3 regions of the Lentzea sp. NPDC003310 genome follow, and region 1 is predicted to be linked to each of the others. Evidence: riboswitches for the same ligand, from Rfam matches in the RefSeq annotation. Region 1 holds a riboswitch; each other region holds the start of a gene.
The links. Region 1 has a riboswitch for S-adenosylmethionine ahead of ABZX02_RS38100 (aminotransferase class V-fold PLP-dependent enzyme). Riboswitches for the same ligand answer to the same signal wherever they lie in the genome.

Region 1 (7,185 bases):
CCCAGGTCGAACGGCGGCGCCTCGTCGAGGCCGACCGTGCGGCCGGGGCCCGCGGGCTCGTCGGTCAGGACGCCCGCGTGGAAGACGGTGCCGCCGGCGGCGAGGACGGCGGTGTCGGCCGCGACCTTGTCCGGGATGCGGTCGCCGAAGAACTTCCAGAGCACGGCCGCGCCCTCCCCCGCCGCCTCGGCCGACGGGCCCGTGCCGTACGCGCCGAGCCAGATGATCCGGCGCGGTCCGGCGGCGACCACCGCGGCCGCGCCCGCCGAGAGGACCCCCGGCGTGTCCGTGCCGAGCCCGGACAGCACGACCGAGTCGGCGTCGATCGGCAGCGGACCGCTCACGTCGCCCGCGACCTTGCTCAACCGGTCGTGGTCGAGGGGAATGCGAGACGGGTCGCGGGCGATCGCCGTGACGGTGTGGCCGCGCTCCAACGCCTGGCGGGTGAGGGCGAGGCCGGTGCGGCCCGAGGCCGCGAGGATGGTCAAGTTCATGCTGAAAACGCTATTGAGCACACCGGTTAACATCAAGTGCAACGTCGTCAACCGATGATTTACCTAGACGCAATCAGCCTTCTTCGCGGAGCTTCTCCAGCGACGACGCCAGGTCAGCGGGGTACTCGGACGTGAACGTGACCCACTCGCCGGTGCCGGGGTGGTGGAACCCGAGCTGACGCGCGTGCAGCCACTGCCGCGTCACGCCGAGGCGCTTGGCCAGCGTCGGGTCGGCCCCGTACGTCAGGTCGCCGACGCACGGGTGGTGCAGCGCCGAGAAGTGCACACGGATCTGGTGCGTGCGCCCGGTCTCCAGGTGCACCTCGACGAACGACGCCGCGCGGAACGCCTCGATGACCTCGTAGTGCGTGATCGAGGGCTTGCCGGAGTTCATCACGGCGAACTTGTAGTCGTGCTTCGGGTGCCGGTCGATCGGGGCGTCGATGGTGCCCTTGATCGGGTCCGGGTGGCCCTGCACGATCGCGTGGTAGACCTTGTCGACGGTGCGCTCTTTGAAGGCGTGCTTCAAAGCCGAGTACGCGGACTCGGACTTCGCGACCACCATGACACCGGTCGTGCCGACGTCGAGCCGGTGCACGACGCCCTGGCGCTCGGCGGCTCCGGACGTGGCGACGCGGTGACCGGCGGCGGCGAGACCGCCCACGACGGTCGGACCGGTCCAGCCCGGCGACGGGTGCACGGCGACGCCGACCGGCTTGTCCACGACGATGATGTCGTCGTCCTCGTGGATGATCTCCAGGCCCTCCACCGGGATGGCCTGCACGGTGATCGGCTGCGGCGGCGCGGGCAGCGTGATCTCGAGCATCGACCCGGCGGTGAGCCGGTCGGACTTGCCCACGACCCGGCCGTCGACCAGCACGTCGTCGGCGTCCGCGATGGCCGCGACGGCGGTGCGGGACAGGCCGAGCAACTTCGCGAGGCCGGCGTCGACGCGCATGCCGTCCAGTCCGTCGGGAATCGGCAGCGTTCGGTAACCGCTCACGCGGGGGCCTCGACCTTCTTCTCCTTGCAGAACCCGCTGAAACTACCAGGAGCTGCTACTTCGTCTCCTGCTGACCGTCGGACTCCACGAGCGGTTCGGCCTGCTTCACGACGGTCCCGTCGTAGTCGTGCTGCATCAGCGCCAGCACGATGATCGTCGCGCCACCGCCGACGATCGCCATGTCCGCGACGTTGAACACCGGCCAGACCTGGCCGTAGGGGTCGAACAGCGACAGGAAGTCGACCACATGCCCGCGCATCGGTCCCGGCTCGCGGAACAGGCGGTCGGCGAGGTTGCCGACGGCACCGCCCAGCACCAGGCCGAGGCCGACGGCCCAGCCCTGCGAGCGGAGGTTGCGCGAGATCCAGACGATGAACCCGGCGACGCCGAACGCGATCAGCGCGAGGATCCACGTCATGCCCTCGGCCAGGCCGAACGCGGCACCGGGGTTGCGCACGAACGTCAGGTAGAGCGCGCCGCCGAAGATCTTGATCGGCTCGGCGCCCTCGAGGAACGCCACCGACACGACCTTGGTGAGCACGTCCAGCGCCAGCACGACGGCCGCGAGGACAGCCAGGATCTTCGTCTTCGGTTCCGGCAGGGACCCGGCGAACGAACCGGAGATCGAGAACTCCTCGTCGTCCTCCGCCTTCGCGGGAGACTCCGCCGGCTTCGCCTCGGCCTGTTCGTCCTCGACCCCGACGACGGCCGACGCGACCGTCTCCGGCTCGCTGACCTGCGCGTCCGCAGGCTTGTCAGCGACCTCCGCGGAGGCTTTCTCCTCGGCCTTGGGCTCGTCACTCACCAGGTCAGTGTCCACTACAGGGACTACGCGAGGAACGGCGGCAGGGTTCGGTTGTCGTCCTGGGGGACCCACCGGCCGTCGCGCTGCTCGTAGGTCCACTTCGGACCCTCGGTGACGAGAACGCGCAACGCGGCAATGAGACGGTCGACGTGCTCGGCCGTCGTGCCGAGGCCGATCGACGCGCGCACGGCACGTTCCTCGTGCGAACCCACCTGCTTCACGAGACGGCCCACGATCACGTGCGCGCAGAACGCGCCGTCGCGCACACCGATGCCGTACTCGGCGGACAGCGCCGCCGCGAGGAAGCCCGCGTCGAAGCCGGAGATCGTGAAGCTGACGACGCCCACCTTGTCGGTGTCGGTCAGGATCGCGAGCTCGCGGAAGCCGGGGATCGTGCGCAGGCCCTCACGCAGGCGCGTCAGCAGCTCCTGCTCGTGCGCGACCGTCTGCTCCCAGTGCCGCGACAGGATCTCGCAGGCCGCGGCCAGCGCGTGCACGCCGACGACGTTGGGGCTGCCGGCCTCGTGCCGCTCGGGCACCGCGGACCAGGCCACGCCGAGGCGGTCGCCGTGGTCGGTGACCTTGGACGTGGCACCGCCGCCGACCAGGTACGGCTGGGCCTGCTGCAGCCAGTCCGCGCGGCCGACCAGCACCCCGGCGCCGAACGGCGCGTATATCTTGTGGCCGGAGAACGCGATGTAGTCGACGCCCAGCTCACGGGCGTTGATCGGGCGGTGCGGGGCGAGCTGCGCGGCGTCGAGCGCGATCCGCGCGCCGTGGCGGCGGGCGACCTTCGCGAGCTCGGCGACCGGCCACAGCTCCCCGGTGACGTTGGACGCCCCGGTGACGATCACGAGCCTCGGGCCGACCGGGGCGGCGGCAAGAGCCCGGTCCAGCGCGACGATCGCGGCGCCAGACGAAGACGGTGCGGGGATGCGCTGCACGTTCGGCCCGCGCCACGGCAGCAGTGCCGCGTGGTGCTCGCTGTCGAACAGCACGACGGCGGTGTTGCGGGGAACGCTGCGCGCCAACAGGTTCAGCGAGTCCGTGGTGTTGCGGGTGAACACGACGGCGTCGGAGGAGTGCGCGCCGACGAACCGGCGGACGCGGTCGCGGGCCTGCTCGTAGACGCGGGTCGAGACCTGCGAGGCGAACCCGGCGCCGCGGTGCACGCTCGCGTACCAGGGCAGCAGCTCGTCGACGGCGTCGTGGACCTCCTGCAGACAGGGCGCCGACGCGGCGTGGTCGAGGTTGGCGTAGCCGACGCGCTCCCCGGTCACCAGCGGAACGCGCAGGTCGGCGCCGACGACAGCCGGAACCGCCGTGGTGGTGCTGGGGGTGATCGCGAGCGTCATCGAGCTGCCTCCGAGGCCAGGGGGCCTTCTCGTGGAGGCCCGCGCTTGACCGGCGCCCTACGCGCCGGACCAGGTCCTCACCAAGGGCACCCCACCGCGGTTGGAGGGTTGCCGGCCAGCAAGCTTGGGCTTGACGCTGGCTCTCATGACCTGCCGACGACGTTAGCGGAGCGTGACCGCCACGTCGACACCCGATCACATCGTGAGAAGCCTCGGAGACCGACTAATCGCCGGTCTCGCCCTTCCACCTGGCGTAGCGGCCGGCGCGGTCGACGGCACGTACGCGCCGCTCAGCGGCGTCGCGCGCCTCCTCGGTGGTGACGATGAGCAACTGGTCGTCGGTCTGCAGCCGGGTCGTCGGTTGTGGTGTGAAACTCTTTTCGCCGCGCACCACGAGGCTGACCGTGGCGCCGGAGGGCAGCCGCAGCTCGGACATGTAGACGCCGTGCAGCTTCGACCCGCGCTGGATGTGCACCTGGAGCAGCTCGGCGCCGAGCTCGTCGAGCGGCGAGGAGTCGACCTGGACCTCCTTCGCCTCGCCCGCCTTCACCAGGTGCAGGCGCCGGGCGAGGAACGGCAGCGTCGTGCCCTGCACGATCGTCAGCACGATGACCAGCAGGAAGACCACGTCGACCAGTTGCCGCGCGCCCTCGACCCCCTGGATCAGCGGGATCAGCGCGAACACGATCGGCACCGCGCCGCGCAGGCCGGACCACGAGAGGAACGCCTGTTCCCGCCACGGCACCTTGAACGGCAGCGACGCGAGCACCACCGACAGCGGCCGGGCCACGAACGTCAGCACCACGCCCGCGACCAGCGCGGGGAACAGCACGTCGAGCAGGCGCGACGGCGAGGCGTAGAGACCGAGGAGCACGAAGAGCCCGATCTGGGCGAGCCAGCCCAGGCCCTCGGCGAACGAGAGGGTGTCGGCGCGGTGCGGCAGGCGGGCGTTGCCGAGGACCAGCGCGGCGACGTACGTGGCGAGGAAACCGGAGGCGTGCACGAGGTCGCCGGCCGTGTAGGCCATCACGCACACCGCCACCGTGGCGAGCGGGTACAGACCGGTGGAGGGCAGCGCCGCGCGTCTCAGCCCGGCCCCGCCGAGGAAGCCGAGCACGACGCCGATGAGCGCGCCCGCGCCCAGTTCGTAGATCACCAGCAGCGGCGCGGTCCAGGAGATCTCGTCGGAGGAGGCCAGCAGCACCACGGCGATGTAGACCGGCGCGTCGTTGAGACCGGACTCCAGTTCGAGAGCACCGGTGAGCCGCGCGCCGACGCCCAGCGAGCGCAGGACGCTGAACACCGCGGCCGCGTCGGTGGACGAGAGCACCGCGCCCCACAGCAACGCCATCCGCCAGTCGAGGCCCAGCAGGAAGTGCAGCGCCGTGCCGGTGACCGCGACGCTCACCGCAACGGCCACTGTGGACAGTGCGACACCCAGCCACAGCGAGGACTTCACGGCGTTCCAGCGCGTGGTGATGCCGCCCTCGGTGAGGATCAGCACGAGCGCCGCGATGCCGAGCGACTGGGTGAGGTCGGCGTCGTCGAACTTGATGCCGAAGACCGACTCGCCGAGCAGCACGCCGATGCCGAGGTACAGCAGGAGTGAGGGCAGCCCGAGCCGGGTCGACACGCGCACCGCGATCACCGAGATCAGCAGCACGGCGGCGCCGATGCCCAGTACGACCGTGACGTCACCCACCTGGACCATTCTGATCGATCACCACCGAATCCGACGAATCAGACGAGTTAACAACTCCCGCCGTTCGCCCCTAGCGGGCTCATGCACGACGGAGCATGTTGATCAGTGGCTCAATCCCAACCCTGCACGGAGTTGAACCATGAGGATCCTGATCGCACTGGCGGCCGCCTTGATGGCGACCGGAGCAACCACCGCACAGGCGGCGGCACCGTCGGCTCTGGCGGCGCCCAACATCAACGTCGCGAACGTACAAGCCCACCTCAACCAGTTCCAGTCCATCGCGAACGCCAACGGCGGCAACCGCGCGCACGGACGACCGGGGTACCTGGCCTCGATCAACTGGGTGAAGGGCAAGCTCGACGCGGCCGGCTTCACCACGCGCGTGCAGTCGTTCACCTACAACGGCGCCACGGGCTACAACCTGATCGCGGACTACCCCGGCGGTGACGTCACCAACACCGTCATGCTGGGCGGGCACCTCGACAGCGTCACGTCGGGTCCCGGCATCAACGACAACGGCACGGGTTCCGCGTCCCTGCTCGAGGTCGCGCTGCAGATGCGGGCGACGAACTTCCAGCCGACCAAGCACGTGCGGTTCGGCTGGTGGGGCGCCGAGGAGCTCGGGCTGCGCGGCTCGACGTTCTACGTGAACTCGCTGTCGACGACGGACAGGTCGCGGATCAAGGCGTACCTGAACTTCGACATGACCGGCTCGCCGAACCCCGGCTACTTCGTCTACAGCGCGTCCGGCCAGCCCTCCGGATCGCTCGCGCTGCAGCAGAGGCTGCAGGCGGGCTTCACGGCGATCAACGTCCAGACCGAGCTGACGAGCGTCGGCGGCCGTTCCGACCACGCGGCGTTCGCCCGCGCGGGCATCCCGGTCGGCGGCACGTTCACCGGCGCCGAGGGCATCAAGACCTCGGCGCAGGCGGCGAAGTGGGGTGGCACGGCCGGCCAGGCCTACGACCGCTGCTACCACCGCTCGTGCGACACGACGTCCAACGTCAGCGCGACGGCGCTCGACCGCAACGCGGACGTGATCGCCTCCGCGCTCTGGGCGACGGCGGCCTGATCACTTCGCGGTGAGCACCCGCACGGCCTCGTCGAGCACCGGTTCGACGAGGCCGGGCAGGCTCACCCACATCTGGGCCTGGCCCAGGTAGAGGCTGAACGCGATCAGCGCGCGCTTCCTCGCCTGGGCCTTGCCGAACCCGAACTGCCGGAACAGGTCGGTGAGATAGCCCAGCCGCTTCTCGGTGACCCGCTGGAGCACCGGCGCGATCACCTCGTTGCCCGCACCGGCCAGCAACGCCATCTCGACCGACCCCTTGCGCGTGCGGTCGAGCACCATGGCGAAGAGCGTTCTGAGCTTGTCCTCCGGAGTCCGCTCGGACTCGACGAGCTCGATGACCTTCTCGGTGTGCTCCCGCTCCCACCGCTCGACCGTCGCCTGCAGCAACGCGTCGCGGTTCGGGAAGTGGTGGTAGACGCTTCCTTTGGTGGCCCCGGCCCGCGCGGCGAGCGGCTCGATCGCCACGGCGCTCAACCCGCCCTCGGCCAACGCTCTCAGCGCTATCTCAGTCCAGTCGTCACGATTCCGCCGCACCACACTTCCATACGCTACCGTACGTTCCGAGAACATACGGTAGCGTATGGAAGGGGCTCTCATGATCAGGAACGTCCACACCCGCGACCTCGGCGCGCCCGCGGGCCCGTTCGTCGACCGCGTCCAGGAACTCTGGCCACCCGCGTGGGGCAGGCAGGAGTTCGACCGGCCGTTGGGCGTCGGCGCGGACGGCGGGCACGGACCGATCCGCTACCGCTGC
Region 2 (7,185 bases), on a different contig from region 1:
GCGCGCGGACGGGTGTCGCGGTGGTGCCGGTCTACGTGCGCCAGCCGGCCTCGCCGGTGCTGACCCCGGACGCCCGTCTGGTGGGCTTCACGCGCGTCGAACTCGCTGCGGGACAGTCGAAGCAGGTCGAGGTGTCGTTCAAGCTCTCGCAGCTGGCGCTGACCGTCGGGGACGTGGACGGCGACGGGCGGCGCGAGGTGGCCCGCGGCGGCTACGAGGCCGTGGTGGGTGCCGAGAAGGCCGCCTTCACGGTGCGCTGAGCTGGCCTGATATCCTTCGTCGTCGTGAACGCGCGGCTCTCCGCCGTGGAGGAGACCCGGTCCTCGTGACCGGTGCCGACCAAGCGCGTCACGAACCCCGGTTTCGACAAGAAGGGTGATGTCGCATGGCGAACATCAAGTCCCAGCTCAAGCGGATCAAGACCAACGAGAAGGCCCGCCTTCGCAACAAGTCGGTCAAGTCGTCCCTGAAGACGGCTGTCCGCAAGTTCCGCGAGGCTGCCGAGGCCGGCGACAAGGCGAAGGCCCTGGAGCTGCTGCAGGACGCGTCCCGCAAGCTCGACAAGGCCGCCAGCAAGGGCGTCATCCACGCCAACCAGGCCGCCAACAAGAAGTCGGCGATGGCGCTGCGCGCGAACCAGCTCGAGGGCTGATTCCGCACGCGGAGCTTTCCAGCTTCAGTCGAAGGGGCTCCACCTCCCGCCGGAGGTGGAGCCCCTTCGCGTTCCTGGTGTAGGCGTAGAGCCCATGGAATCGCTGCCGCGCGTCGACTTCTTCGAACTGCACGACCTCGACGGCACTCCGCCGGTGCTGCGGACGCTGCACACCGAGTCGATCATGACGATCTACCGGCTGACGGACGCCGCGCGCGAGTACTCCCGCCCGCTCGCCCTGGCGCTGCGGTCCGGCGCGGACCACCGGATCGTCGACCTGTGCGCGGGCTCGGGCGGACCGGTGCCGCTGATCCAGCGCCGCCTGCACGCGCAGGGCGTGCACACCCGGGTGACGCTGACGGATCTCGTGCCGAACGTGCCCGCGTTCGAGCGGGTCGCGGCGCGCAACCGCCGACGCCTGTCCGACCCGTGCTGCACCGTCGGCCACGTGCCCACGCCGGTCGACGCCACCGACTGCCGGTTGGAGGGCACGCGCACGATCTACGGCGCGTTCCACCACTTCCCGCCCCCGCTGGCCGCGCGCATGCTGCAGAACGCCGTCGACACGCGGCAGCCTCTCGTGGTCGTGGACACCAAGCGGTCGTGGCTCTACGTGCTGGTGTTCCCGTTCTTCCTCACGCTGGCGGTGTTGCTGGCCGCGCCGTTCCAGCCCAACCGCCCGCCGCGCTACCTGCTGCGGCTGGCGCTGACCTACGTGGTGCCGGTGCTGCCGTTCATGATGTACTTCGACAGCGTGGTGTCGTTTCTGCGCATGTACGGGCGCGCGGAGCTGCGGCGGCTCGTCGACGGCCTGGACGCCACCGAGTCGTTCGAGTGGACGATCGGCGTCGAACCCGGCTTCACCGGAGCCCAGTACCTGATCGGGATCCCGAGGCCCTGACGGCGTCGCGACCTAACGACGGCTGTGCGCGGCCACGATCCGGAGCACGGCGCGTTCCAGCGCGTAGTCGGCGTCGGCCGCCACGCCCTTCACGTCGGCGTTGAGCCCCGCGACCACCTGCATCGCGTCGGCAAGCCCGGTCTGGTCCCAGCCGCGGGCCTGCGCCTGCGCCTTCTTGATCTTCCACGGCGGCATGCCGAGCGGCCCGGCCAGGCTGAACGGGTCGGCGCGTCCAACCGCGGACACGCGCGCGACCGTCCGCACCGCGTCCGCCAGGGCATCCGCGACCAGCACGTGCGGCACACCGAGCTGCATGGCCCAGCGCAACGCCTCCATCGCACCCGCCCGGTCCCCGGTCACGGCCTTCTCCGCGACGGCGAACCCCGTCACCTCGGCCTTGCCCTGGTGGTAGCGGCGGATCTCCTCGACCGTCACCTTGCCGTCGGCGTCGGAGACGAGCTGCGACGCGGCCGCCGCGAGCTCGCGCAGGTTCGTGCCGACGGCGTCGATGAGCGTGGCGACGGCCTCGGGGTCGATCTTGCCGCCCGCCCGCCGCACCTCGTTGCGCACGAACGCCTCGCGGTCGCTCGCCTTGGTGACCTTGGCGCACTCCGTGACGACGGCACCGGCCTTCTTCAGCTGCCCCGGCAGGTCCTTGGCCGCCTTGCTGCGACCACCGCCCGTGTGCACGACGACGAGCGTGACTCCGTCCGCGGGCGCCTTCACGTAGGAGAGCACCGTGTCGGCGACCTCCTTGCCGATGTCCTGCCCGTTCTGCAGGACGATCACGCGCCCCTCCGCGAACAGCGACGGACTCACCAGCTCGGCGAGCTCGGGAGGCGTGAGATCAGTCACCTGGACGCGGGTCAGGTCGGCGTTCGGATCGACCTTCCGCGCGGCCTCGAGAGCCGCCCGAACAGCACGTTCGACCAGCAGCTCCTCCTCGCCGACGACGAGGTGCAGTGACTCCGGTGCGCTCACGCTCCGCATCCTCCCACGTCCCGGATCGTGGGCGTCTGTGGCTCGGAAACCGAGCTATGCCGTAGCTTGGTGACCACAACTGAACACCGCTCATCCAGAGGGGCAGAGGGACCGGCCCGAAGAAGCCCCGGCAACCGGCGTCAGCGCTGTGTGCACAGACCTGTGCGCGCATCTGAGTGCAGACGATCACGGTGCCAATTCCGACCCGTTCGATTTCGCGGGACAGATGAGGAGATACCTCGCGATGACTGCTGTCAGTGTGCCCACGAGCACCAAGTTCGACCTCGGCCCCGCCCGTGCGCTGTTGTGCCGTGAGTGTGGAAACGAAACCCCTCTCGCTCCTGAGTACGCCTGTCTCGAGTGTTTCGGGCCGTTGGAAGTGGCCTACGACTTCGGGAAGATCCGGCGCGAGGACATCGAGGCCGGCCCCAGGTCCATCTGGCGCTACCGCGGCCTCCTCCCCGTTCCGTCCACTGTGGAGCAGCACCCGAACACCGACCCCGGCGGCACCCGCCTGGTCGAGGCGCACAACCTCGCCAAGGCCCTGGGCGTCCGCAAGATCTGGGTGAAGGACGACACCGGCAACCCCACGCACTCGTTCAAGGACCGCGTCGTCGGCGTCGCGCTCGCCGCCGCCCGCGAACTCGGCTTCAAGGTGCTGGCCTGCCCCTCCACCGGCAACCTGGCGAACGCCGTCGCCGCGGCCGCCGCCCGCGCGGCCTGGAAGTCCGTCGTCCTCGTTCCCTCCAACCTCGAGCGCGCCAAGATCCTCATGAGCGCGGTGTACGAAGGCGCCCTGATCGCCGTCGACGGCAACTACGACGACGTCAACCGCCTCGCCCAGGAGCTCGCCGCGGAGAACGAGGACTGGGCGTTCGTCAACGTCAACGTCCGCCCGTACTACGCGGAAGGCTCGAAGACCCTCGGCTACGAGGTCGCCGAGCAGCTCGGCTGGCGCCTGCCCGACCAGATCGTCGTGCCGATCGCCTCCGGCTCGCAGCTCACCAAGGTGGACAAGGCGTTCCGCGAGCTCGGCCAGCTCGACCTCGTCGAAGCCACGCCGTACAAGGTGTTCGGCGCGCAGGCCACCGGCTGCTCCCCGATCTCCGCCGCGTTCAAGGCGGGCCACGACGTCATCCGCCCGGTCCGCCCGGACACCATCGCCCGATCGCTCGCGATCGGCGCCCCGGCCGACGGCCCGTACGTGCTCGACGCCGTGCGCCGCACCAACGGAGCCATCGAGGACGTCACCGACGAAGAGGTCGTCGAGGGCATCAAGCTCCTCGCCCGCACCGAGGGCATCTTCGCCGAGACCGCCGGCGGCGTGACCGTGGCGACGGCGAAGAAGCTGATCGAGACGGGCCAGCTCAACCCGGACGCCGAGACCGTGCTGCTGATCACCGGCGACGGCCTCAAGACCCTCGACGCGCTCGGCGACACGATCGGCCCGCGCGCGACGGTGCCGCCGTCGGCCGAGGCCGTCATCAAGGCCCTGGGCTAGACACTTCGATAACTCACCTCCCTTCGGCCCGGTGACGCACCCGCGTCGCCGGGCCGTTGCGCTACTTCACAACGAGATCGCGTCCGTCTTGAGCCACCCGGTGCGCGGAAAGCGCCGCAAGCCGTCCACCACGTGCGGCCCGACCGGCTCCACACCCGCCCGCCACGCCACGATCCGTTGCGGCCACGGCGCTTCCGCCTTGAGCGCGTTGTAGTGGTAGTCGTGCCAGACGTTCGGCGCGACCCGCAACTCGTCGTCGAACACACGCTCCGCCACGAGGTCGTAGGCCTCCTCGGCAGACTCCGCCTCCGTCGGCGGCAGCACATGCGTGGCCGTCGCTCTGTAGGTGACCGCGCGGGTGCCGTCGTCGAGTGTTTCGCAGATGTAGTAACCGAAATCGGGTTTCAGCTCGTCGTGCGGCCACGGGGTGGCCGAGTAGTTGGTTTGCCACAACGCCCACGCGAGCCCCGGCGTGCCACCGGGAATCGGGTAGCGCGCGTTGAACAACCTGACCCAGACCATCTCTTCTCCTTCGTACGACTCGGTTTCCCGGCAACACCGCCAGGTCACCGTCCCTGTCCGTCCTCAACACCAGCGCACCTCCCGTCCGCAGCACGTCGATGACGTGCGGACTCGGGTGCCCGTACCTGTTGCCCTCGCCCACGCTCACCAGCGCCACCCGAGGCCGCACTGCATTCAGGAACGCGGGCAGCGAGGAACGCGACCCGTGGTGCGGCACCTTGAGCACCTCGGCGCTCAGGTCCCGCTCCCCCAGCAACGCCGCCTGGCCGGCCAGTTCGACGTCACCGGTGAGCAGCACCCGCCCGGCCCTCGTGTGCGCCCGGAGCACGAGCGAGTAGTCGTTCACCGTCGTGTTCTCGACACCACCGACCGGCGCTCGCCGAGGCCCCAGCACCTCCAGTTCGAGTCCTGGCAAGGCGAACCGCTCGCCCGCCTGCGGCTCCACGACCCGAACACCGGCCGCGCGAGCCCGTCCACCGACCTCCCTCCACGCCCACCTGGGTTCCTTGAGCGGACCGACCGCCACCGCCCCCACCGCACGCCCGGTGAGCACGGCCTCCAGTCCGCCGACGTGATCCGCGTGCAGGTGCGTCAGCACCACCAGCGGAATCCTCTTGATCCCCAACGTCTTCAGGCAGCGGTCGACCGCACCGGGGTCGGGCCCGGTGTCGACGAGCACCGCCGTGTCGGCGTCATCGGTCGCGAGGACCAGCGCATCGCCTTGCCCGACGTCGCAACTGACGACCTTCCACCCGTCCGGCGGCCACACCGGTGCCACCACACGCAACGGCACCAGCACCACGAACCCACCGACGAGCACAGCGACGACCAACGTCCGCGTCTTCTTGAACCGCAACAACAAGACGACCACCGCGCACACCGCAGTGAGCGCAAGCGCGCCGCCCCACCCGTCCGGCCACCCGACCGCGGCACCAGGCACCGCCGACGCCTGCCGCCCCACCGTGATCAACCACCCCACGGCAGGACCGGCCACGTGGACGACGACCTCCGCCACCCCGCCGGACACCGGCGCGACAGCAGCCGCCACCACCCCGAGCACCGTCGCCGGCGCGACCACCGGCCCGGCAACGAGGTTGGCCACCACCGACACCAGGCTGATCTGCCCGGACAACCCGGCCACCACCGGCGCCGTCGCGAGGCTCGCCGCCATCGGCACGACGATCGCCTCGGCCAGCCCGTTGGGCACACCGCGCCGTTTGAGCGCCTGCGCCCACCGGGGCGCCACGAGCACCAACGCCGCCGTGGCCACCACGGACAACGCGAACCCCGGATCACCTCCCAGCGCCGGATCGAGAACCACCAGCACGAGCACCGCGACCGCGAGACTCGGCACGGCAGACCGCTGCCGCCCCACCACCAACGCCAGCAACGCGACGGCACCCATCACCGCCGCCCGCAGCACACTCGGCTCCGGCCCGGCGAGAACGACGAACCCGACCAGCGCCACCAGCGCGGCACCCGCCGCCACCCGCGGACCGAGCCGCCTGACCAGCAGGTAGACCGCTCCGCAGATGATCGCCAGGTTCGCCCCGCTCACCGCCAGCAGGTGGGACAGCCCGGCCGTCCGGAACTCCTCCACGATGCGCGGCACCATCTGCTCGGTGTCGCCCACCACGAGGGCCGGCAACAACCCGGCCTCCTCGGCGTCGAGAACCCTGCTGGCCTCGCGCAGCCCGTCCCGGAGCTCGTCGGCCCACGCCTGCCAGACCGGCGGCGGCTGAGGATCCAGCGGCGGCCCCCGCACCCGCAGCAACGCCGAGGCGAGATCGCCGCCACGGGGCGGCGCGAGCGTGCCCTTGGCCGTGACTTCCTGGCCGGGCAACAGGTCCCGCCACTTCTCCGCCGGGGCCAGCAGTACCACCTGGGCACCGTCCGTCGTCGCTCTGATGACGACGTTTTGCACGCCTGCCTGGGTCCCGCCGAACCCTGCCGCCCGGATTCCCTTCGGTCTGGTGGTGAGCTCGACGGTGAGGGTGGTGCTGCGGCCTTGTTCAGCGGCCAGGCGGAGCGGGTGGGTCTCGGCCCGCAGGACGTGTCCGCCTACCCAGGCGGCGGCGACTGGACCCGAGATCAGCAGGGCGATGGCGCAGGTCCTGGTCCACCAGGCGCGGCGCCACGCCAGGAGGCCGATGATGCCGGCGGTCAGTCCTGTGAGCGCTGCTGCCTGCCAGCTCAGGAACAGTCCCGCCACGGCGGTGGCCCAGACCGCGGCTGCGGCCGGGACTAGTCGGAAGTCGTGGGTTAGGGGGTGTTTGCGAACCATCGTGGCCTCCCGTCTGGGGTGGGAGGTCTCGGGTCACGGCTGGGGCTGCCTCGGCGCGGGTGCGGGACCTGTGGTCTGCGGTGTGGGAGAGGGTGCGGCTGGACCTGCGGGGGCCTGGCGGTGGGGTGGTGCCAGGAGGTGTCGATGTGCGGGTGGCGGGTGATGCGGACCGAGGGCATGGCGGACTCCGATCGGTGAGTGGGTGTGGTGTTGGGGCGGTGGGAGCAGGCAATGAGGGCAGGGCGACTCGCCGAGGTCAGGCGGAGAGGCCGTGCGGGGCCTGAGGTGCGATGGTCGGGGCGCGACTGGCGGGGTCGGGCGGTGCGGGGCGGGTGTAGCGGGCG
Region 3 (7,185 bases), on a different contig from region 1:
TTCGCGGGCCCGGTGACGTTCAAGAACGCCCGCGCGCTGCGGGAGGCGGCCCAACTGGTGCCGCAAGATCAGCTGCTGGTCGAGACGGACGCCCCGTTCCTGACGCCCCATCCGTTCCGCGGGCGGCCGAATGAACCATATTGTGTGAATTACACAGTTCGCGATCTCGCTACGCTCCGTGGCGAAGATCTTTCTGAACTCTGTGCCGCCGTCACCCGTACTGCTCAACGAGTATTCGGGCTGGACCACTGAAATGGCACTTAGAGCGAACGGAGCAAGCGGTTCCTACCTCCATGGGGTGACTGAGGTCACAACATTGGCGGGGGTGTTTGCGCAACGTCGGCTACCCCGTTACTGTCCCGTGACCGTGCCACCTGAGCCGACCTTGTCGGTTCGGAGCACGCCCGCAGTCGGGGCGGGACCGAAGCCAGAAGCGCGAAGAAGCGAGACCACGTAGGAGGAGTTGCCGGGAACCTTCGAGCTCCAACTCGAATGATCTTGTCAACGCCAACTGTGCGGTGGCCTCACAGCTTCCGCAATGGAGGTATCGACCCTGATGTCCGGTAGCGACAGAACTGCCGCTTCGTACGACTTCAACGACGACACCGACTGGTTCACGCCGGTCGGCAGCACCGCCGTCGGAGTCGTCGACCCCCACCCGAGCTTCCCGCCCGGTGCGCTGACCATCACGCCCGCGGACGTGCTCGAGGTGCTCGGCCCGGACGCCGACGACCTCCTCGCCTCGGCCAACGTCGACGTCGACGAGTTGATCCGTCTCATCAACGCCGAGACGACGATCATGCCGCCCCTCGTCCTCCCCACGGAGGAAGAGGAGAAGCAGGACCCGCAGCTCCTCGTCAAGACCGTCACCAACTGGAAGCGCCGCTTCCTCAAGGGCACGGTCGCCGCGGTGCTCGTCTCGATCTCCGGTGGCGGCGTGACCGCCATGGCGATGGACAAGTCGCTGACCGTCGAGGTCGACGGTGCACTGCAGACCGTCCACTCCTACGAGGGCACGGTCGGCGAGGTCCTGGCGGAGGAAGGGATCGTCGTCGGTGAGCACGACGCCCTGTCCCCGTCGCTGAACGCCCCGATCTCCGACGGCGGCAAGATCAGCCTCGACCGCGGCCGCCTGCTCAAGATGAGCGTCGACGGCCAGGCCCGCGAGGACTGGGTCCGCTCCGTCACCGTCGAGGAAGCCGCCAAGCAGCTCGGCGTGAACCTCGAAGGCGCGTGGATGTCCGCGCAGGGCAACCACGACATCCCGCTCGAGGGCATGAACCTCGAGGTCAAGACCAGCAAGACCATCAAGCTGTTCGACGGCGCGAACCCGGTCCGCGAGATCAAGACCACCGCCCTCACCGTCGACGAGCTCCTGAAGGCCGAGAACCTCTCCCTCGGCCCGGAGGACGCCATCGCGTCCGGCGCCGACGTGAAGCTCGCCACCGGCGCCGAGGTCTACATCTCCCGCACCGGCGTCACGGTCATCAACGTGAACGAGCCGGTCGCCCCGCCGGTCGAGAAGACCAACGACCCGAACATGAACGCGGGCGAGCAGAAGGTCACCGACCCCGGCGTCGCCGGCGAGCAGATCTCCCAGTACCGCGTGACCGTGAAGAACGGCAAGGAGATCAGCCGCGAGAAGCTGAGCAGCAAGGTCACCAAGGAACCGAAGCCGAAGAAGATCACCGTCGGCACCAAGCCCCTCCCCGACGGCGAGGTGTGGGACCGCCTGGCCAAGTGCGAGGCGGGCGGCAACTGGGCGATCAACACCGGCAACGGCTACTACGGCGGCCTGCAGTTCAACAAGAGCACCTGGGACGCCTACGGCGGCGGCGCCTTCGCGGCGTTCCCGCACCAGGCCACCCGCGAGCAGCAGATCGCGATCGCGACGAAGCTGCGCGACGGCCGCGGCGGCACGTACGCGGCGTGGCCGGGCTGCCGCGCGAAGCTCGGCCTGCCGTAAACCGCTCTCCCCGTCCCCTGACAAGGCCGTCCGTGGTTCGCCACGGGCGGCCTTCGTCGTGTCTGGGGGAGGGGGTCGGAAGATGGGGAGTTGGGGCGGGTAGCGGGGGCGGGACGGCCGGGGGTTGGAGAGCGACTGGGCGGTGGAGTGCGATAAGGGCGGGCGGTAAGCCGGAGCGGCAGTGCTGGGTGTCGGGGCGCGGCAGGGGCAACGGCGAAGCCGAGCCACCCTTAGGCCGCAAGCAATGGCGAAGCCGAGGCGTGTGAGCACTGAGCCTCAGTGCAAGCGGTGGTGACGCAACCACGACGGCGATTGGGGCTTGACTTTGGGTGCGAGGCCTTAAACTTGACCACTCGGCCGGGCTTCACAATCCCGGCTTTAAAAGGCCGAGGAAGGCCTCGCAAGGGCCCCGAAGTCAAGCCCCAATCGCGATCGTCGCGAAGCGGCGATGCCCGGCACCGGCTCGGTACAGGACGCAAGGGTGACCACGACGCAAGGCGACGGGACGCGCGCCCACAACACAAGGCCTGAGAGAATGCCCCGGTGAGCCTGCTGGGACCTGCCGAAGTCCGCCGTCTAGCCGCCGAGCTGGACATCCGCCCAACCAAAAAGCTGGGCCAGAACTTCGTCCACGACCCCAACACGGTCCGCAAGATCGTCGCCACCGCAGACCTCACCGAGGACGACGTAGTCCTGGAGGTAGGCCCAGGCCTGGGCAGCCTGACCCTCGCCCTCCTCCCGAACGCCAGCCAGGTCGTCGCAGTCGAGATCGACCCACCCCTGGCCCACAGGCTCCCGCAGACCGTCCAGGAGATGGACCCGGAGAACGCCGGCAAACTCCACGTCGTCCTCAAGGACGCCATGAAAGTCACCCAAGAAGACCTGCCGGCGCAACCCACCGCGATCGTCGCCAACCTCCCGTACAACGTCGCGGTCCCGGTGGTCCTGCACCTCCTGGCCGAACTACCGAGCCTCCGAAAGGGCCTTGTCATGGTCCAGGCCGAGGTCGCGGACCGCATGGCCGCGAAGCCCGGCAGCAAGATCTACGGCGTGCCCAGCGTGAAGCTCGCCTGGTACGCCGAGGCGAAGAAGGCCGGCGCCATCGGCAAGAACGTCTTCTGGCCGGCGCCGAACGTCGACTCGGGCCTGGTTCACTTCCAGCGCCACGAAAAGCCGCTGTCCACAGTGGATCGCAAGAAGCTTTTCAAGATCGTTGACGCTGCCTTCGCGCAGCGGCGCAAGACGCTGAGGGCTGCCCTCAAGGGGCACACCGCGAACGTGGACGAACTGCTCGAAAAGGCCGGCGTCGACCCGCAACTCCGGGGTGAGCAGCTCACCGTGATCGACTTCATCCGGATTGCGGAGGTCTAGGCCGGGGATCCATCGGCCATCAGTGTGATCTGTCGAACGAATCCGGTTTTGGCTTGCGCAACCGAACGTCCGTCCGGTTGACTGCTACTTGCCATCCGGAGCGACTGAGAGACCTGGCTCTACGACGTCGCAGCAACCACCCGCTGGATGCGGGCAGGTGCTAACGCCAGGACCGATGGAGGAGCACCATGGGTACCGTGCGAATGCTGACGCGCCGTCGAGTTGTCGACCAGTGCCGTCGCACCGCTTCTGCATGTCGTCGCCACCTCGTCTAAGGCGCCTTCTCAAAGTCCTTTGACGCGCACTCGAACGAAGAGTGGCGCACCCCCTGAGCAGCACACCTCGACCGCGCACGCCCGGAACACGACCGGACGGTGTGCCGTCGCGCGCAGCCGTGGAGCAGAAGTGATCACTGTCGAAAACCTCACCAAGTCCTTCCAGGGTGTCTCCGCCCTCAACGGCGTGACCCTCGACGTCGAGGCCGGGTCCGTGCTCGGCGTCGTCGGCCCCAGCGGCGCCGGCAAGTCGACGCTCGCCCGCTGCGTCGCGCTGCTGGAGCGTCCCGACTCCGGGGCGATCCGCGTCGACGGCACCGACATCACCAGCCTCGACGGCTCGGCGCTCAGGGCCGCTCGCCGGCAGATCGGCGTTGTGCCGCAAGGGGATTCGTTGCTCCGCCAGCGCACCGCGGCCGGCAACATCGCGCTGCCGCTCGAGAGCGCCGGTGTGCCCGGACCGCAGCGCCGCACGCGTGTGGGTGAGCTGCTCGACCTCGTCGGGCTGACCGACAAGGCCGCCGCGTACCCCGACCAGCTGTCCGGCGGGCAGCGCCAGCGCATCGCCGTGGCGCGCGCCCTCGCCGCGAACCCGTCCGTGCTCCTCGCCGACGAGCCCACGTCCGCCCTGGACCCGGAGACCACCGGTTCCGTGCTGACCGTGCTCGACCGTGCGCGCGCTGAGCTCGGTGTCACCGTTCTCGTCGTCACGCACGACATGGGCGTGGTCCGGAAGATCTGCGACGACGTCGCGGTGCTGGAGCAGGGTCGCGTCGTGGAGCACGGCAAGGTCCTCGACCTGGTCAACAACCCGGCCAGCCGCACGAGCAGCGCCCTGCTGCCCGCCGTCGACCTGAACCCGATCAACGAGAGCAGCTACGACCGCGTCGCGGACGTCGTGCTCGTCGGGTTCGCCGCGGTCGGCGCGCTGCTGCCCGAGGCCGCGCACCGGTTCGGGGTCGAGCTCAACATCGTCGGCGGTGGCCTGACGCGTCTCGGGGAGACCCCGGTCGCGCGCTTCCGCCTGGGGCTGAACGGCGAACGTTCTGACTCCGCTCTCGAGTGGATCGGCGAGGCCGGCGGCGCTGTGCAGAGGTCCCTGAAGGGGCCACAGGGAGTAGCTGCGTGAGGTCTGCAACACCCTGGTCCGACGTCGTCGCGTACCTCGTCGAGGCCACCGGAGAAACGCTGTACATGGTCGGCGTCTCCACGGTCATCGCAACACTGCTCGGAGTTCCCGTCGGGGTCTGGCTGCAGCTCACCGCCAAGGGTGGGCTGCGGCCGAACGCCGCGGTGCACAGGATCCTCAGCTTCGTCACCGACCTGGGCCGCTCGATGCCGTTCATCGTGCTGCTCGTGGCGCTCACGTCGGTCACCCGGCTCCTCGTCGGAGGCTCCATCGGCAGCACGGCGGTCATCGTGCCGCTGGCCGTGGGAGCGATCCCGTTCGTCGGCAGGCTCGTGCAGAACATCCTGTCCGAGGTGCACGTGACCGTGGTGGAAGCCGCGATCACGACCGGAGCGAGCACCCTCAGGATCGTCAGGTCCGTGCTCATCCGCGAGTCGCTGCCCGCCCTGATCAACGCCATCGGCGTCACCGTGATCGCCCTCATCGGGTACTCGGCGATGGCCGGCGTGATCGGCGGCGGAGGCCTCGGTGACCTGGCCATCCGCGAGGGCTACCAGCGCTTCAACGACCGGATCCTGTGGAGCACCGTGGCGTGGCTCGCCGTGCTCACCACCGTGATCCAGCTCGGTTTCACCCGTGCCGCCCGTGCGTCCGACCGGCGGCGGCACGCCTCAGTCTGACCCATAGCAATTTCTCAAAAGGAACGTCATGCGTATTCGTGCTGCCCTGATCGCAGTCGCTTTGACCGGTATCACCGCTTTGTCCGCCTGCTCGGCCGGCGGCTCCAGCGCCTCCGACACGCTCAAGGTCGGCGTCTCCCCGGTCCCGCACGCCCAGATCCTCAAGTACGTGGCCGACAACCTCGCCGCGCAGAAGGGTCTCAAGATCGAGGTCGTCGAGTTCACCGACTACGTGCAGCCGAACACGGCGCTGGTCGACGGGTCGCTCGACGCCAACTACTTCCAGACCGTCCCGTACCTGGCGACGTTCACCAAGGAGTCCGGCGCGAAGGTCGAGTGGGTCGGACCGGTCCACGTCGAGCCGCTCGGCCTGTACTCGAAGAAGGCCAAGAAGATCGACGAGCTGCCCAGCGGTGCCAAGATCGCCGTGGCCAACGACGCCACGAACGAGGCGCGCGGCCTGAAGCTGCTGGAGGCGAACGGCCTCATCAAGCTCAAGCAGGTCGACCAGCCGACCGTCCGCGACATCGCGGAGAACCCCAAGAACCTGCAGTTCGTGCCCCTGGAGGCCGCGCAGCTGCCGCGGTCGCTGGAGGACACCGACGCCTCGGTCATCAACGGCAACTACGCCATCGACGCGGGCCTCAAGCCGGCCACCGACTCGCTCGCGCTGGAGAAGGCCGAGGGCAACCCCAACGCCAACGGCCTGGTGACGCGCACCGAGCTCAAGGACGACAAGCGCGTGAAGGACCTGGCGGAGCTCCTCGCGTCGCAGCAGGTCAAGGACTACATCAAGCAGACCTACAACGGTTCGGTCATCCCGGTCTGAGCGCGACTGCGACCGGGGGAGGAGTCCGGGGACCGAGAACGCCCGTACGCTGACATGGTGCTCGCAGTCGTTCCTCCCCCGGTCACAGTTCGCGTCCCGGCCAAGGTCAACCTGCACCTGGCCGTGGGTGACGTGCGCCCGGACGGTTACCACGACCTGGTGACGATCTTCCAGGCGCTGTCGCTGGTCGACGAGGTCACGGTCGCGGTCGCCGACGAGCCAGGCGTCGAGGTCCACGGCGAGGGCGCCGACCAGGTGCCCACCGGAGCCTCGAACCTCGCCTGGCGCGCCGTCCAGCTGCTCGCCGCGCACGTCGGCAAGGACGCGGACGACCCCAAGGTCCGCGTCGTCATCCGCAAGGCCATCCCGGTCGCGGGCGGCATGGCGGGCGGCAGCGCGGACGCGGCGGCGACGCTGGTCGGCCTGTCGTCGTTGTGGCGTCTCGACATCAGCCGCGACGAACTGGCCGAACTGGCCGGCAAGCTCGGCGCGGACGTCCCGTTCGCCCTCTACGGCGCCACCGCCCTCGGCACCGGCCGCGGCGAGCGGATCGTGCCCGTGCTGGGGCGCCACCAGTTCCACTGGGTGCTCGCGTTCGACCGCCGCGGACTGTCCACTCCGGACGTCTTCGACGAGCTGGACCGCTTGCGCGCCGAGGGAGATCCACCCCGCGTGGGCGAGGTCGAGGCCGTGCTGGAGGGCCTGTCCTCCGGCGACCCGCGCCAGCTCGCGCTGCTGCTGGGCAACGACCTCCAGGCCGCGGCCGTGTCCCTGCGCCCGAACCTGCGCCGCACGCTGCGCGCGGGGGTCGACGCGGGCGCGCTGGCCGGCATCGTGTCCGGGTCCGGCCCCACCACGGCGTTCCTGTGCGAGGACGGCGACACGGCCGTGAAGGTGGCCGCCGAGCTCGCGGGCGCCGGTGTGTGCCGGACCGT

Region 2: another riboswitch for S-adenosylmethionine. It lies ahead of thrC (threonine synthase); the one in region 1 lies ahead of ABZX02_RS38100 (aminotransferase class V-fold PLP-dependent enzyme).
Region 3: another riboswitch for S-adenosylmethionine. It lies ahead of ABZX02_RS19965 (methionine ABC transporter ATP-binding protein); the one in region 1 lies ahead of ABZX02_RS38100 (aminotransferase class V-fold PLP-dependent enzyme).

The regions. Positions count from the first base shown of each region.
Region 1 is NZ_JBEXNC010000024.1:9,093-16,277, reverse strand. Features, by position in the region: gene ABZX02_RS38115 (NAD(P)H-binding protein) at 1-494, opposite strand, end outside; gene ABZX02_RS38110 (RluA family pseudouridine synthase) at 568-1,452, opposite strand; gene lspA (signal peptidase II) at 1,553-2,302, opposite strand; gene ABZX02_RS38100 (aminotransferase class V-fold PLP-dependent enzyme) at 2,326-3,657, opposite strand; SAM riboswitch class IV at 3,694-3,808, opposite strand; gene ABZX02_RS38095 (potassium/proton antiporter) at 3,881-5,359, opposite strand; gene ABZX02_RS38090 (M28 family metallopeptidase) at 5,499-6,431, shown strand; gene ABZX02_RS38085 (TetR/AcrR family transcriptional regulator) at 6,432-7,001, opposite strand; gene ABZX02_RS38080 (SRPBCC family protein) at 7,027-7,185, shown strand, end outside.
Region 2 is NZ_JBEXNC010000028.1:6,261-13,445, forward strand. Features, by position in the region: gene ABZX02_RS40300 (glycoside hydrolase family 3 N-terminal domain-containing protein) at 1-260, shown strand, start outside; gene rpsT (30S ribosomal protein S20) at 386-652, shown strand; gene ABZX02_RS40310 (class I SAM-dependent methyltransferase) at 747-1,553, shown strand; gene holA (DNA polymerase III subunit delta) at 1,566-2,534, opposite strand; SAM riboswitch class I at 2,622-2,767, shown strand; gene thrC (threonine synthase) at 2,779-4,035, shown strand; gene ABZX02_RS40325 (DNA internalization-related competence protein ComEC/Rec2) at 4,097-6,841, opposite strand.
Region 3 is NZ_JBEXNC010000009.1:167,869-175,053, forward strand. Features, by position in the region: gene ABZX02_RS19950 (TatD family hydrolase) at 1-252, shown strand, start outside; gene ABZX02_RS19955 (transglycosylase family protein) at 557-1,966, shown strand; gene rsmA (16S rRNA (adenine(1518)-N(6)/adenine(1519)-N(6))-dimethyltransferase RsmA) at 2,516-3,337, shown strand; SAM riboswitch class I at 3,426-3,519, shown strand; gene ABZX02_RS19965 (methionine ABC transporter ATP-binding protein) at 3,743-4,741, shown strand; gene ABZX02_RS19970 (methionine ABC transporter permease) at 4,738-5,421, shown strand; gene ABZX02_RS19975 (MetQ/NlpA family ABC transporter substrate-binding protein) at 5,450-6,250, shown strand; gene ABZX02_RS19980 (4-(cytidine 5'-diphospho)-2-C-methyl-D-erythritol kinase) at 6,305-7,185, shown strand, end outside.